DNA from 3 places in the Streptomyces sp. NPDC027672 genome. Region 1 is predicted to be linked to each of the others. Evidence: riboswitches for the same ligand, from Rfam matches in the RefSeq annotation. Region 1 holds a riboswitch; each other region holds the start of a gene.

Region 1 (4,190 bases):
CGGGCCGGGCGCCCAGGCCGACAGGGTCACCGTGTCCCCGTCCTCCAGGAACGTCCGCTTGCCGTCCGGGAGGTCGAGGGGGTCGCGGCCGTTCCAGGTCAGCTCCAGCAGCGAGCCGCGCTGGCGTGCGGCGGGGCCGCTCACCGTGCCCGAGCCGTACAGGTCGCCCGTGCGTAGCGAGGCGCCGTTGACCGTCATATGCGCGAGCTGCTGGGCGGCGGTCCAGTACATGGTGGAGAACGGCGGCTCGGCGACCACGTGGCCGTTGACCGCGACGGAGATACGGAGGTCGTAGCCGCCCGGTTCGATGCCGGGCGCCGAGTCGTCCAGGTAGGGCAGCAGCGGGTGCGTGCGCTCCGGAGGTGCCACGCGGGCGTGCTCCAGCGCCTCCAGCGGGGTGATCCACGCCGACACCGAGGTGGCGAAGGACTTGCCGAGGAACGGGCCGAGCGGGACGTACTCCCAGGCCTGGACGTCCCGTGCGGACCAGTCGTTCAGCAGGCACAGCCCGAAGACGTGCTCCCGGAACGCGCCGAGCGGGACCGGGCTGCCCGGCCGCGACGGCACGCCCACGACGAAACCGACCTCGGCCTCGATGTCCAGCCGCACCGACGGGCCGAAGACGGGCGCGGGGTCGGCCGGGCCCTTGCGCTGCCCGGCCGGCCGTACGACGTCCGTGCCCGAGACGACGACCGTGCCGGAGCGGCCGTGGTAACCGATCGGCAGGTGCTTCCAGTTGGGGGTGAGGGAGTCCTCGGCGTCCGGGCGGAAGATCCGGCCGACGTTGCGGGCGTGGTGCTCCGAGGCGTAGAAGTCGACGTAGTCCGCCACCTCGAAGGGCAGGTGCAGGGCCACCTCGGACAAGGGGTGGAACAGCGGCTCGACGGCCGCGCGGTGCGCCGGGTCCGTGACCCAGGACGTGACGGCGCGCCGCACCTCCGACCAGGCGGCGGGGCCGGCGGCCAGCAGCAGGTTCAGGGTGGGCCGGGCGAGCAGCGGCTGGTGGGGCGAGCCGAGGGCCGCGGCGGCGGCGCCCGCGTCCAGGACGTGGTTCCCGAGCCGGACGCCGATCCTCCGCTCCGTGCTGCCGGCGGGCGAGAACACGCCGTAGGGGAGGTTGTGCGGGCCGAAGGGGTCGCCCTCGGGGACGTCGAAGGGGGGCATGGGGTGCTGCCTCACTCTCATCCGGGCCGTGCATGGCGATGCGTTCCATGTGGTCGCGCCACACGTTACGGCCGACATGCGTGTCATGGGCAGTGCCGCACGGCGGGCCCCGGAAGGGCGGCCGGACCGGGTGCGCCGGCGGCTTGCGCCGGCCCCGGCCGCCAGGAGGGCGTCCCCGCAGGGTATTTCGGGCCGGACGGCACACAAGTAGGCGCAAAGACGGGTGAGTCGGCGGGGCGCGGTGTCCGTATTCTCTGATCATGGCACCCACCCCGGCATATGCACTGATCGCCACCGACCTGGACGGGACGCTGCTGCGCGGCGACGACACCGTCTCCGACCGGTCGCTGGCCGCGCTCGCGCGGGTGGCGCGGGCCGGGGCCCGGCATCTGGTCGTGACGGGCCGCCCGGCCCCGCGGGTGCGGTCCCTGCTCGCCCGCCTGGGCTGCACGGGGCTGGCGGTGTGCGGACAGGGAGCACAGGTCTACGACGCCGGGGCCGGCCGGCTGCTGTGGTCGGTGCGGCTGGAGCGGGAGCTGGCGGAGACCGCGCTCGGCAAGATCGAGGCGGAGGTGGGGCAGGTGTACGCGGCGGTCGACCAGGACGGCGTGGACGGGCGCACGCTCATCGAGCCCGGCTACCGGATGCCCCACCCGACGCTGCCCGCGGTCCGCGTCGGCCGGCGGGCCGAGCTGTGGAGCGCGCCCATCAGCAAGGTGCTGCTGCGCCACGCCGAGCTGTCCGACGACGAGTTGGCGGCCGTGGCGCGCTCGGTGGTGGGCTCGCTGGCGACGGTCACCATGTCGGGGCCGGGCACCGTGGAGCTCCAGCCGGGCGGGGTGACGAAGGCGACCGGTCTGGCGCTGGCCGCCGAGCGGCTGGGGATCGGCGCCGAACGGGCCCTCGCCTTCGGTGACATGCCCAACGACATCCCGATGTTCGACTGGGCCGCGCGCGGTGTCGCCATGGCCGGCGCGCATCCCGAGCTGAAGGCGGTGGCGGACGAGGTCACCGCGTCGAACGAGGACGACGGCGTCGCCGTCGTCCTCGAAAGACTGTTCCCGGCCGGCTGACCGGGCCCGCGGTGGTGTCCGGGGACACCGACCGGTGCCGGTCAGTAGGCGCCGAACACGTTGTCGATCGATCCGTACCGGGCGGCGGCGTAGTTGCAGGCGGCGGTGATGTTCGCGACCGGGTCGTAGATGTCGAAGGACGTTCCGGCGACGTGGTAGGCGTTGAACGTCGGGTCGATGACCTGGAGCAGGCCCTTGGACGGGATGCCCTTGGCGGCGTTGGAGTCCCAGAGGTTGATGGCCGCCGGGTTGCCCGAGGACTCGCGCATCACGTTGCGGTAGATGCCGTGGTAGGTGCCCGGGATGCCCTTCTGGCCCATGATCGCGAGGGACTCGCGGATCCAGCCGTCGAGAGTGTTCGGGTAGCCGGCGGGGGTGGTGGCGGCCGCCGGGGCGGCGGTGGTGGCCGCGGCGGCGCCGGTCGCGCCGATCAGCGGCAGGGCGAGGACGGCCGCACCGGTGCAGGCGGCGGCGACGGCGCGGACGAGCCGGGTGTTGCGGGTGTGCTGAGCGGCGGCAGGCATGGGGAATCCTCTCCGGCGCCTGCGAGGTGAGCTGTCGGGTTCGGGCGGGGAGGCGCCCGGCCGTGCCCTGGAGGAGGCACGGCTTCACCCCTAGCCGTCCAGACGCGGCACGTGCCGCGCCGGGACGGCGGCTTACCTGGGTCCCCCGCTCCTGCCGTACGAATGAGTTCGTCGATGGGTTACGCGGGCGGCGGCAGGATTCGGCGTCCGCCCGACGGCCCGGAACGTATGCGAGAGCACATGTCGGGAACAAGTACCGGATGCGCTTAAGGCGCTATTTGACCTTGATCACCGCTGTATGGGGTACTTGATCCTTTGCGGTCGCCAATCCTCAACTCGCCGACGGGCAACGGGCGGACGGCGGTGTGGCGGGTGGGGTGGGTCCGTCGGCCGGGTGACCCAATTCACGAAATAGCAAATGACGTCAAATCAGACATGAGGGATTAGAGGCATTAGGGGCTTTCGAACCCAGAGTCCGGGTCGTGATGGAAGTGGAGTATTACTATGTGATCAAAACTATGCCCGCCATGATCCGATACCACCCAAGCTGGACGGGTGGGCGCTATCGGTGATCGAAACGGGACCGGATACGCTGACTTGAGTGATGGCAGCGACCTATCGACAAACCGTGTAATCGCCAGCAGACACCAGCAGACAGGAGACCCCTCGTGACCGTCGTCGGGCCGTTCGGGCTGAGCGTGCGGGACCAGGCTCTGGAAGCCGATGTCCAGGCCGGATTGGCGGCTGTCGAGGAAGGCTTGCTCGAGGCCACCAAGAGCGAGGTCCCGTTCATCACCGGGGCCGCGCAGCACCTCGTCCGGGCCGGCGGGAAGCGGTTCCGGCCCCTGCTCGTGATGCTCGCGGCCCAGTTCGGCGACCCTTACGCACCGGGCGTCGTGCCGTCGGCCGTGGTCGTGGAGCTGACCCACCTGGCCACGCTCTACCACGACGACGTCATGGACGAGGCGGCCGTGCGCCGGGGCGTGGACAGCGCCAACACGCGCTGGGGCAACTCCGTCGCGGTCCTCACCGGCGACTTCCTCTTCGCCCGCGCCTCCCACATCCTCGCCGACCTCGGCCCGGAGGCGGTCCGGGTGCAGGCCCTGGCCTTCGAACGGCTCGTCACCGGTCAGATCCTGGAGACCGCGGGCCCCTCCGACGGCCGCGACCCGGTCGAGCACTACCTGGACGTGCTGGCCGGCAAGACCGGCTCCCTGGTGGCGGTGGCGTGCCGGTTCGGCGCGATGATGTCCGGCGCCGACGAGCGGGTCGTCGACGTGCTCACCCAGTACGGCGAACGGCTCGGCGTCGCCTTCCAGCTCGCGGACGACGTCCTGGACATCGCCTCCGACTCCCACGAGTCCGGCAAGACCCCGGGCACCGACCTGCGCGAGGGCATCCCGACCCTGCCGGTGCTCCGGCTGCGCGA
Region 2 (4,190 bases), on a different contig from region 1:
CCGAAGAAGCCACTCTCCGCCCCGGAAGAATCCACCGCCCGCCCCGGAACCGTCCGCCCACAAGAATCCGCCCGCCCCGGAAGAAAGAGCGCCGATGCCCCTGCCGTACGTGCTGCTGTCCGCCGCCGTCTCCCTCGACGGCTGTCTGGACGACACCGGCCCCGAGCGGCTCCTGCTGTCCAGCCCGGCCGACTTCGACCGGGTCGACGAGGTGCGGGCCTGGGCCGACGCCGTCCTCGTCGGCGCCGGCACCCTCCGCGCCGACAACCCGCGCCTGCTGGTCAACTCCGCCGAGCGGCGCGCCGCCCGGCGGGCGGCGGGCAGACCGGAGTACCCGCTGAAGGTCACCGTCACCGGTTCCGGCGATCTCGACCCGGCGGCGCGCTTCTGGCACACCGGCGGCGACAAGCTGGTCTGCACGACCGACCGGGGCGCCGTACGGGCCGCCCGGCTCCTCGGCCGCACCGCCGACGTCGTCCCGCTCGGCCCCGTCCTGGACTGGCGGACCCTGCTGGAGCACCTGCACGACGTGCGCGGGGTGGAGCGCCTGATGGTCGAGGGCGGCGGCACGGTCCACACCCAGCTCCTCCAGCAGGGCCTCACCGACGAACTCCAGCTCGTCCTCGCCCCGCTGTTCGTCGGCGACCCCGCCGCCCCACGGCTGTTCGGACCCGGCGCCTACCAGGGCGGACGGCTGCGGCTGCTCGATACCCGCCGGATCGAGGACGTGGTCCTCATGCGGTACGCGCCCACGGCCCCCGGCACCGGCCCGGACGCCACCGCCGCCGACCGCCACTGGCTGCGCACCGCCTGCGACCTCGCGGCCCTGTGCCCGCCCTCGGAGACGGCGTTCAGCGTCGGCGCGGTCGTGGTCGCGGCGGACGGCACGGAACTGGCCCGGGGCCACTCGCGCGAGGGCGGCGATCCCGTGGTGCACGCGGAGGAGGCCGCGCTCGCCAAGACCGATCCGGCCGACCCCCGGCTGCCCGGCGCCACGGTCTACAGCAGCCTGGAGCCGTGTGCCCGCCGCGCCTCCCGGCCCGCGCCCTGTGCCGAGCTGATCCTGCGGGCGGGGGTGCGCCGGGTGGTCACCGCCTGGCGGGAGCCCGACACGTTCGTGACCGCGGCGGACGGGACGGGTGTGCTGACGGCTGCGGGCGCCCGGGTCGTCGTACTGCCGGAGCTGGCGGACCTGGCCAAGGCGCCGAACGCCCATCTGCCGGGCTGAGCCCCCGGGCACGCGGGGAAACGCCGAGGGCCCGGAATCCACTGGATTCCGGGCCCTCGGCCTTCAGTAGCGGGGACAGGATTTGAACCTGCGACCTCTGGGTTATGAGCCCAGCGAGCTACCGAGCTGCTCCACCCCGCGTCGTTGTGACTCCAGTGTACGTCATCCACAGGGGTGCTCGCACATCGCTTCCCCGCGGCCCGCCGGACGGCCCGCCGGGCGTCACGGAAGGTGATCGGGCGGGCGCCGTGCGCATAACAACTGAGTCACCATCAAAACCCGGGGTGACTGCTGAACATTCCCGGGCGCCGGTCAACTCGTCGGGTTTGCCGGGGTATTGAGGGATAACTCCACCACCGAAAACGGTAATGATCACGCTGGACGGCTTGGAAAGTGACTGGCAAGTCTATTAACGTTCGATAACGCAGCGCGGTCGTCCCAGCCGTCACAGAAGGCGGCTCCGCGCGCACGCGCCGAATCCCGCAAGGGAACCGGGGAACCACCATTCCGGGGTGAATCACGCGGGTACCGCAGTGGACTCAGGGGAGCCCACGACCGGTATACGCGCGTAGGAGACCTTCCTGCTCCGAACCCGTCAGCTAACCCGGTAGGCGGAGGAAGGAAAGGAGCGCGCCCGCGTGGCGTCCAACCGGCCTGCCCCCGAAGCCCTGTCCATACCGGCACAGCGCGAGTCCGAGCCCGAGATCTTCGGCTACGGCGCCCACCCCGCCGACGACGGCCCGTGGGAGGAGTGGAACCCCACCGAGGAATCCGTCGCCCCGGTCCGCGGCCGGCACCGGGTCGCCAAGCAGCGCGGCGGCTTCGCGCGCAGCTCCACCGTCCTCGGCGTCGGCGTCATCGCCGCGGTCGGCGCGGGCGGCATGGCCAGTGCCAACTCCGGCAAGCCGCCGGTCTCCCTCGCCCTGCCCGATCTGCCCTCCGTGGGCTCCCTCTTCGACGACGGCTCCGCCGACGACCAGGCGTCCGAGGCCACCGCGACCGCCGCGCTCAGCACCGTCGCCGTGGCCGCCGGGGACACCCGGGGCGACGCCGACGCGGGCGAGCTGCTGCGCAACCGGATCATGGCGCAGGCCGAGCAGCAGCAGGGCCAGGCCGACAGCAAGGCCACCGCCGCCGCGCTCGCGGCCGTCGGGAAGCAGAGCGCCGAGGCCGCCGCGCAGGCCGAGAAGGAGGCCGCCGCCGAGGCCGTCGCCGCCCAGCACAAGGCGCAGGCCGACGCCGAGAAGGCCAAGGCGCAGGCCGAGAAGGCGGCGCAGGAGAAGCGGCTGGCCGAGCTGGCCAAGCAGTACGCGCTGCCGACCTCCGCCTACACGATCACCGCGACGTTCGGCCAGGGCGGGACCATGTGGTCCTCCGGCCACCACACCGGTCTGGACTTCGCCGCCGCCGCCGGCACCCTGATCAAGGCCGTGCACAACGGCACGATCACCGAGGCGGGCTGGGCCGGCTCCTCCTACGGCTACCGCACGATCCTGACCCTGGACGACGGCACCGAGCTGTGGTTCTGCCACCAGTCCTCGATCAACGTCACCGCCGGCCAGAAGGTCGCCACCGGCGAGGTCATCGGCCGCGTCGGCTCCACCGGCAACGTCACCGGGGCGCACCTGCACCTGGAGGTCCACCCCGGCGGCGCGCCCGCCGGCATCGACCCGATGGCGTGGCTGCGCGACAAGGGCCTCAACCCCTGACCCGCCCCTGACCCGGGTCCCTCGACCGGACCGGTCCGGGCTCGCGGGCCCGGGTCCCGCACCGGTCCTGATCAGGTTCCGGTCCGGCCCCGGCCCGGTCTGATCCGGTCTGATCCGGGCGGCGGGCCTCCGCTCCCGCCGCCCGCGCCGTGAAACTCGGCGCCGGGGGCGGGATGCGATCGCCCGCCGCCGGCGTTGGCACCGGGTATGACGTCACTTCGTACACTCGGCTCCTCCGACCTCGAGGTCTTCCCGCTCTCCCTCGGCGGCAACGTCTTCGGCTGGACGGCCGACGAGCAGACCTCCTTCGCCGTCCTCGACGCCTACACGGCCGCGGGCGGCAACTTCATCGACACCGCCGACGTCTACTCGGCCTGGGTCCCCGGCAACAAGGGCGGCGAGTCCGAGACGATCATCGGCAAGTGGCTCGCGGAGCGCGGCAACCGCTCCGACGTGGTCATCGCGACCAAGGTCAGCCAGCACCCCGAGTTCCAGGGCCTGTCCGCCGGCACCATCAAGGCCGCCGCCGACGCCTCCCTGCGCCGTCTGGGCACCGACTACATCGACCTGTACTACACCCACTTCGACCAGCCCGAGGTGCCGGTCGAGGAGATCATCGGCGCGCTGGACGAGCTGGTGAAGGCCGGCAAGGTCCGGCACATCGCCGCCTCCAACATCAGCGCCGAGCGCCTGGAGGAGTCCCTCGGCTTCTCCGACCGCGAGGGCCTCGCCCGCTACGTCGCCGTCCAGCCGCACTACAACCTGGTCTCCCGCGACACCTACGAGGGCGCGCTCCAGGACGTCGCCGGCCGCGAGGGCCTGTCCGCCGTCCCGTACTTCGCGCTCGCCTCGGGCTTCCTGACCGGCAAGTACCGGCCCGGTACGACCGTCGACAGCGCCCGGGCCGGCCAGGCCCAGGCCCACGCGGACTCCGCGCGCGGACAGAAGGTGCTGGCGGCCCTGGACGAGGTCGCCGCGGCCCACGAGGCCCCGGTCGCCACGGTCGCGCTGGCCTGGCTGGCCGCCCAGCCGACGGTCACCGCCCCGATCGCCTCGGCGCGCACGGTGGAGCAGCTTCCGGCGCTGCTCGGCGTGGCGGAGCTGAAGCTGACGGAGGCCGAGGTGGCCAAGCTGACGGAGGCGTCGGCCTAGAACGTCTCGTTCGGATCATGCCGGGCCGCACCCGTCCGGACCGGCCGGGGCGGCCGCACGCGGTCCGGCTACGTCCGGTACGGGTTGTACGCGGGGTACGG
Region 3 (4,190 bases), on a different contig from region 1:
CGCGCGCCCTGATGGCCGCCTACCGGCTCCCGCACGACGGCACGCGCGCGTGCGACGCGGCCGACCTCGCCCTGACCGTCCTCGGCGGCGGCGAGTCCTCCCGCCTGTACAACCGCCTGGTGCGCCGCGACCGTACGGCCGTCGCCGCCGGCTTCGGCCTGCTGCGGCTGGCCGGCGCGCCCTCCATGGGCTGGCTGGACGTGAAGACCTCCGGTGACGTCGAGGTGCCGGTGATCGAGGCCGCCATCGACGAGGAGCTGGCCCGGTTCGCCGCCGAGGGCCCGACGCCCGAGGAGATGGAGCGCGCCCAGGCCCAGCTGGAGCGCGAGTGGCTGGACCGGCTCGGCACGGTCGCCGGCCGCGCCGACGAACTGTGCCGGTTCGCCGTCCTGTTCGGCGACCCCCAGCTCGCCCTGACCGCCGTCCAGCGCGTCCTGGAGGTGACCCCGGAGGAGGTCCAGGAGGTCGCCAAGGCCCGCCTGCGGCCCGACAACCGCGCCGTCCTCGTCTACGAGCCGAAGTCCCCGGAGGCCGTCGAGGACACCGGGATCCCCGAGGACCCGGAGCAGGAAGCGACCGTAGAGGCGGCCCGCGACGAGACCGAGAACGAGGAGACGGCCCAGTGACCGAACTCGCCACCATGGAGTTCCACCCCCAGCCACAGCCCGGTGACGCCAGGCCCTGGGCGTTCCCGGCCCCCGAGCGCGCCGCGCTCGGCAACGGCCTGACCGTGCTGCGCTGCCACCGCCCCGGCCAGCAGGTCGTCGCCGTGGAGGTGCTGCTGGACGCGCCGCTGGAGGCCGAGCCGGCCGGCCTGGACGGCGTCGCCACGATCATGGCGCGGGCCTTCTCCGAGGGCACCGACAAGCACTCCGCCGAGGACTTCGCGGCGGAGCTGGAGCGCGCGGGCGCCACCCTGGACGCGCACGCCGACCACCCCGGAGTGCGGATCAGCCTGGAGGTCCCGGCCTCCCGCCTGGCCAAGGGCCTCGGACTGCTCGCCGACGCCCTGCGCGCGCCCGCGTTCGCCGAGAGCGAGGTCGAGCGTCTCGTCCGCAACCGCCTGGACGAGATCCCGCACGAGCTGGCCAACCCCTCCCGCCGGGCCGCCAAGGAGCTCTCCAGGGAGCTGTTCCCGGCGACTTCCCGGATGTCCCGGCCGCGCCAGGGCACCGAGGAGACGGTCGCGAAGATCGACGCCGGGGCCGTACGCGCCTTCTACGACCGGCATGTGCGGCCCGCCACGGGCACCGTGGTGGTCGTCGGCGACCTGACCGGCATCGACCTGGACGCACTGCTCGACGACACCCTCGGCACCTGGACCGGCACGCCGGGCGAGCCCCGGCCGGTGCCGCCGGTGACCGCCGACGACACCGGGCGCGTGGTCATCGTGGACCGGCCCGGCGCCGTGCAGACGCAACTGCTCATCGGCCGGATCGGCCCCGACCGGCACGACCGGGTGTGGCCCGCGCAGGTGCTCGGCACGTACTGCCTGGGCGGCACCCTCACCTCCCGCCTGGACCGCGTCCTGCGCGAGGAGAAGGGCTACACCTACGGCGTGCGCTCCTTCGGCCAGGTCCTGCGCTCGGCGCCGGACGGCACGGGCGCCGCGATGCTCGCCATCAGCGGCTCCGTGGACACGCCGAACACCGGTCCCGCGCTGGACGACCTGTGGAAGGTGCTGCGCACCCTCGCGGCGGAGGGCCTGACCGACGCCGAGCGGGACGTCGCCGTACAGAACCTGGTCGGGGTGGCGCCGCTGAAGTACGAGACCGCGGCGGCCGTCGCGAGCACGCTGGCCGACCAGGTCGAGCAGCACCTGCCCGACGACTTCCAGGCGACGCTGTACCGGCAGTTGGCCGCCACGGGCACGGTGGAGGCCACCGCGGCCGTCGTGAACGCCTTCCCGGTGGACCGGCTGGTGACCGTCCTGGTCGGCGACGCCGCCCAGATCAAGGCACCGGTCGAGGCGCTCGGCATCGGTGAAGTGACGGTGGTGTCGGCCGAGTAGCGCCCCGCACGGCGTACGCGGCGTACGCGGCGTACGCGGCGGGCACGGCACGCGCGCCTGGGGGCCCTGACGGTGCACCGGCCGTCAGGGCCTCCACTGTTCCACTCGCTCCCTCAGGTGCCCGATTTGGGGCGGAGGTTGCCTGTCTGCCCTGTGGGATGCGCTACAAAAAGCCGGATTCGTTTGAGGTGGGAAAGCGGGCCGCCGTAGCGTCACCTGGGCTGTTCGTCAGGCAGTGCGCCGCACCCGCGGCACCGGACAGTCATCGCCGAGTCCCCGTACGGCGCGAGCCAGGGGAGCCGGGGACCCACGTCCCTGGGGTGAATCGGGCGCCCGCGAGGGGGCCCGTAGGAGACCTTCCTGCTCCGAACCCGTCAGCTAACCCGGTAGGCGAGAGGGAAGGAAAGGACCAGCCACCACATGGCGTTCATGTGCGCCACCGGCAAGCACCGCAAGCCCGGCCGGGTCAAGCGGACCACCGCGCAGGCGGCCGGCGTCGCGGCCCTGACCACCACGGGCGTGCTCGGCTCCCTCGCCGCCTCCCCGGCGGTCGCCGCCGGTAACCCCGCGGACCAGACCGGTCTCACCCCGGTCCTCGCCGCGACCGAGGACGTCGCCGGCCTGATCGACGCCCAGGCCACCGCGCAGCAGCAGGCCGCCGAGCGGAAGGCGGCCGAGGAGGCCGCCGCGAAGGCCGCCGCCAAGCGGGCCGAGGAGCTGCGCCAGGCCAGGGCCCGTGCCGCCCGCGAGGCCGAGCGCAAGCGGCTGAACACCTTCGTCGCCCCCATCGCGCACTCCTACGTCTCCACGGCCTACCGGGCCAGCAGCTCCCTGTGGTCCTCCGGTTCGCACACCGGCATCGACTTCCACGCGGCCAGCGGCACGGCCGTCCACGCGGTGGGCTCCGGCACGGTCGTCTCCACGGGCTGGGGCGGCGCGTACGGCAACCAGATCGTGATCCGGATGGCCGACGGCATGTACACGCAGTACGGGCACCTGTCGTCCATCGGCGTCACCGTGGGCCAGCAGGTCGTCCCGGGCCAGCAGATCGGCCTGTCCGGCGCCACCGGCAACGTCACCGGGCCGCACCTGCACTTCGAGGCGCGCACCACCCCCGAGTACGGCTCCGACGTCGACCCCGTCGCCTACCTCCGCGGCCACGGCGTGCACATCTGACGCGTCCCGCGCGGTCCTTCCCAGCCCCGGCTCACCGAGCCGGGGCTTTCGCCGTATTCCGTGGTGTCCGCCACCCCCGCTGACCAAAAAATATCCATGAATTACGACCCGCCGTCGGAAATTCCGGCTCATTGTCATAGAGTCACGGAACACGCGTCCATCGTCGGCGTTTCACGGGGATTAAGGCGGAGGTCGGTCATGCGTATTCCGGCGCACTCGGTGTGCACCGCTGTCCGGGACGATATCGTCGCCGGTGTCTACGAGCGCGGCAGCCGCCTCACCGAGGAAGTCCTGGCCCGCCGCTACGGCGTCTCCCGCGTCCCCGTCCGCGAGGCGCTGCGCACCCTGGAGGCCGAGGGCTTCGTGGTGACGCGCCGGCACGCGGGCGCGTGCGTGGCCGAGCCGACCGAGCAGGAGGCCGCCGACGTGCTGGAGATGCGGACGCTGTTGGAGCCACTGGGCGCCGCGCGGGCCGCCCAGCGGCGCACTGAGGCCCATCTGAAAGTGCTACGAGGCCTGGTCCGGCTGGGCCAGGAGCGGGCCAGGAGGGGCCACAGCGAGGATCTGCGCGCGCTGGGCGGCTGGTTCCACGAGACCCTGGCGCAGGCGTCCGGCAGCCCGTCGCTGACCGCGGTGCTGACCCAGCTGCGGCACAAGATCGCGTGGATGTACACGGTGGAGCCCCCGGTGAGCCCGGCGGAGACCTGGGCGGAGCACGGTGCGATCGTGGACGCCGTGGCGCGCGGGGACGGCGAGCGCGCGCGGGCGCTGACGGCGCTGCACGCCGAGCGGGCCACGGGCGCGCACCGGCTGCGTTCCACCCGTGCCGGGGACCGGGTGAGGACTTCGCAACATGCCGTAAACGTATCGGGTCTGCGGCTTTAACACGGGCACCGTATACAAAGAGGAGTTATTCGGTGGCGGCTGTTTTCCGCTGCCATTTTCCCGGTGCCGGGAATTACTCGGCACCGGCCGTCCGGGCGCCGGGCGGAAATGCGGCCGG

Evidence for each region. Region 1 has a riboswitch for cyclic di-AMP ahead of ACZ4SV_RS03940 (transglycosylase SLT domain-containing protein). Riboswitches for the same ligand answer to the same signal wherever they lie in the genome.
Region 2: another riboswitch for cyclic di-AMP. It lies ahead of ACZ4SV_RS30755 (M23 family metallopeptidase); the one in region 1 lies ahead of ACZ4SV_RS03940 (transglycosylase SLT domain-containing protein).
Region 3: another riboswitch for cyclic di-AMP. It lies ahead of ACZ4SV_RS13350 (M23 family metallopeptidase); the one in region 1 lies ahead of ACZ4SV_RS03940 (transglycosylase SLT domain-containing protein).

The regions. Positions count from the first base shown of each region.
Region 1 covers NZ_JBVHSO010000001.1:870,135-874,324, reverse strand. The annotation lists gene fahA (fumarylacetoacetase) at 1-1,164, opposite strand, end outside; gene ACZ4SV_RS03945 (HAD family hydrolase) at 1,425-2,237, shown strand; gene ACZ4SV_RS03940 (transglycosylase SLT domain-containing protein) at 2,279-2,761, opposite strand; cyclic di-AMP (ydaO/yuaA leader) riboswitch at 2,765-2,945, opposite strand; gene ACZ4SV_RS03935 (polyprenyl synthetase family protein) at 3,430-4,190, shown strand, end outside.
Region 2 covers NZ_JBVHSO010000016.1:20,654-24,843, reverse strand. The annotation lists gene ACZ4SV_RS30765 (dihydrofolate reductase family protein) at 95-1,228, shown strand; tRNA gene ACZ4SV_RS30760 (tRNA-Met) at 1,296-1,369, opposite strand; cyclic di-AMP (ydaO/yuaA leader) riboswitch at 1,690-1,857, shown strand; gene ACZ4SV_RS30755 (M23 family metallopeptidase) at 1,867-2,937, shown strand; gene ACZ4SV_RS30750 (aldo/keto reductase) at 3,145-4,089, shown strand; gene ACZ4SV_RS30745 (PrsW family intramembrane metalloprotease) at 4,158-4,190, opposite strand, start outside.
Region 3 covers NZ_JBVHSO010000004.1:515,062-519,251, reverse strand. The annotation lists gene ACZ4SV_RS13360 (M16 family metallopeptidase) at 1-626, shown strand, start outside; gene ACZ4SV_RS13355 (M16 family metallopeptidase) at 623-2,011, shown strand; cyclic di-AMP (ydaO/yuaA leader) riboswitch at 2,268-2,419, shown strand; gene ACZ4SV_RS13350 (M23 family metallopeptidase) at 2,432-3,187, shown strand; gene ACZ4SV_RS13345 (GntR family transcriptional regulator) at 3,386-4,072, shown strand.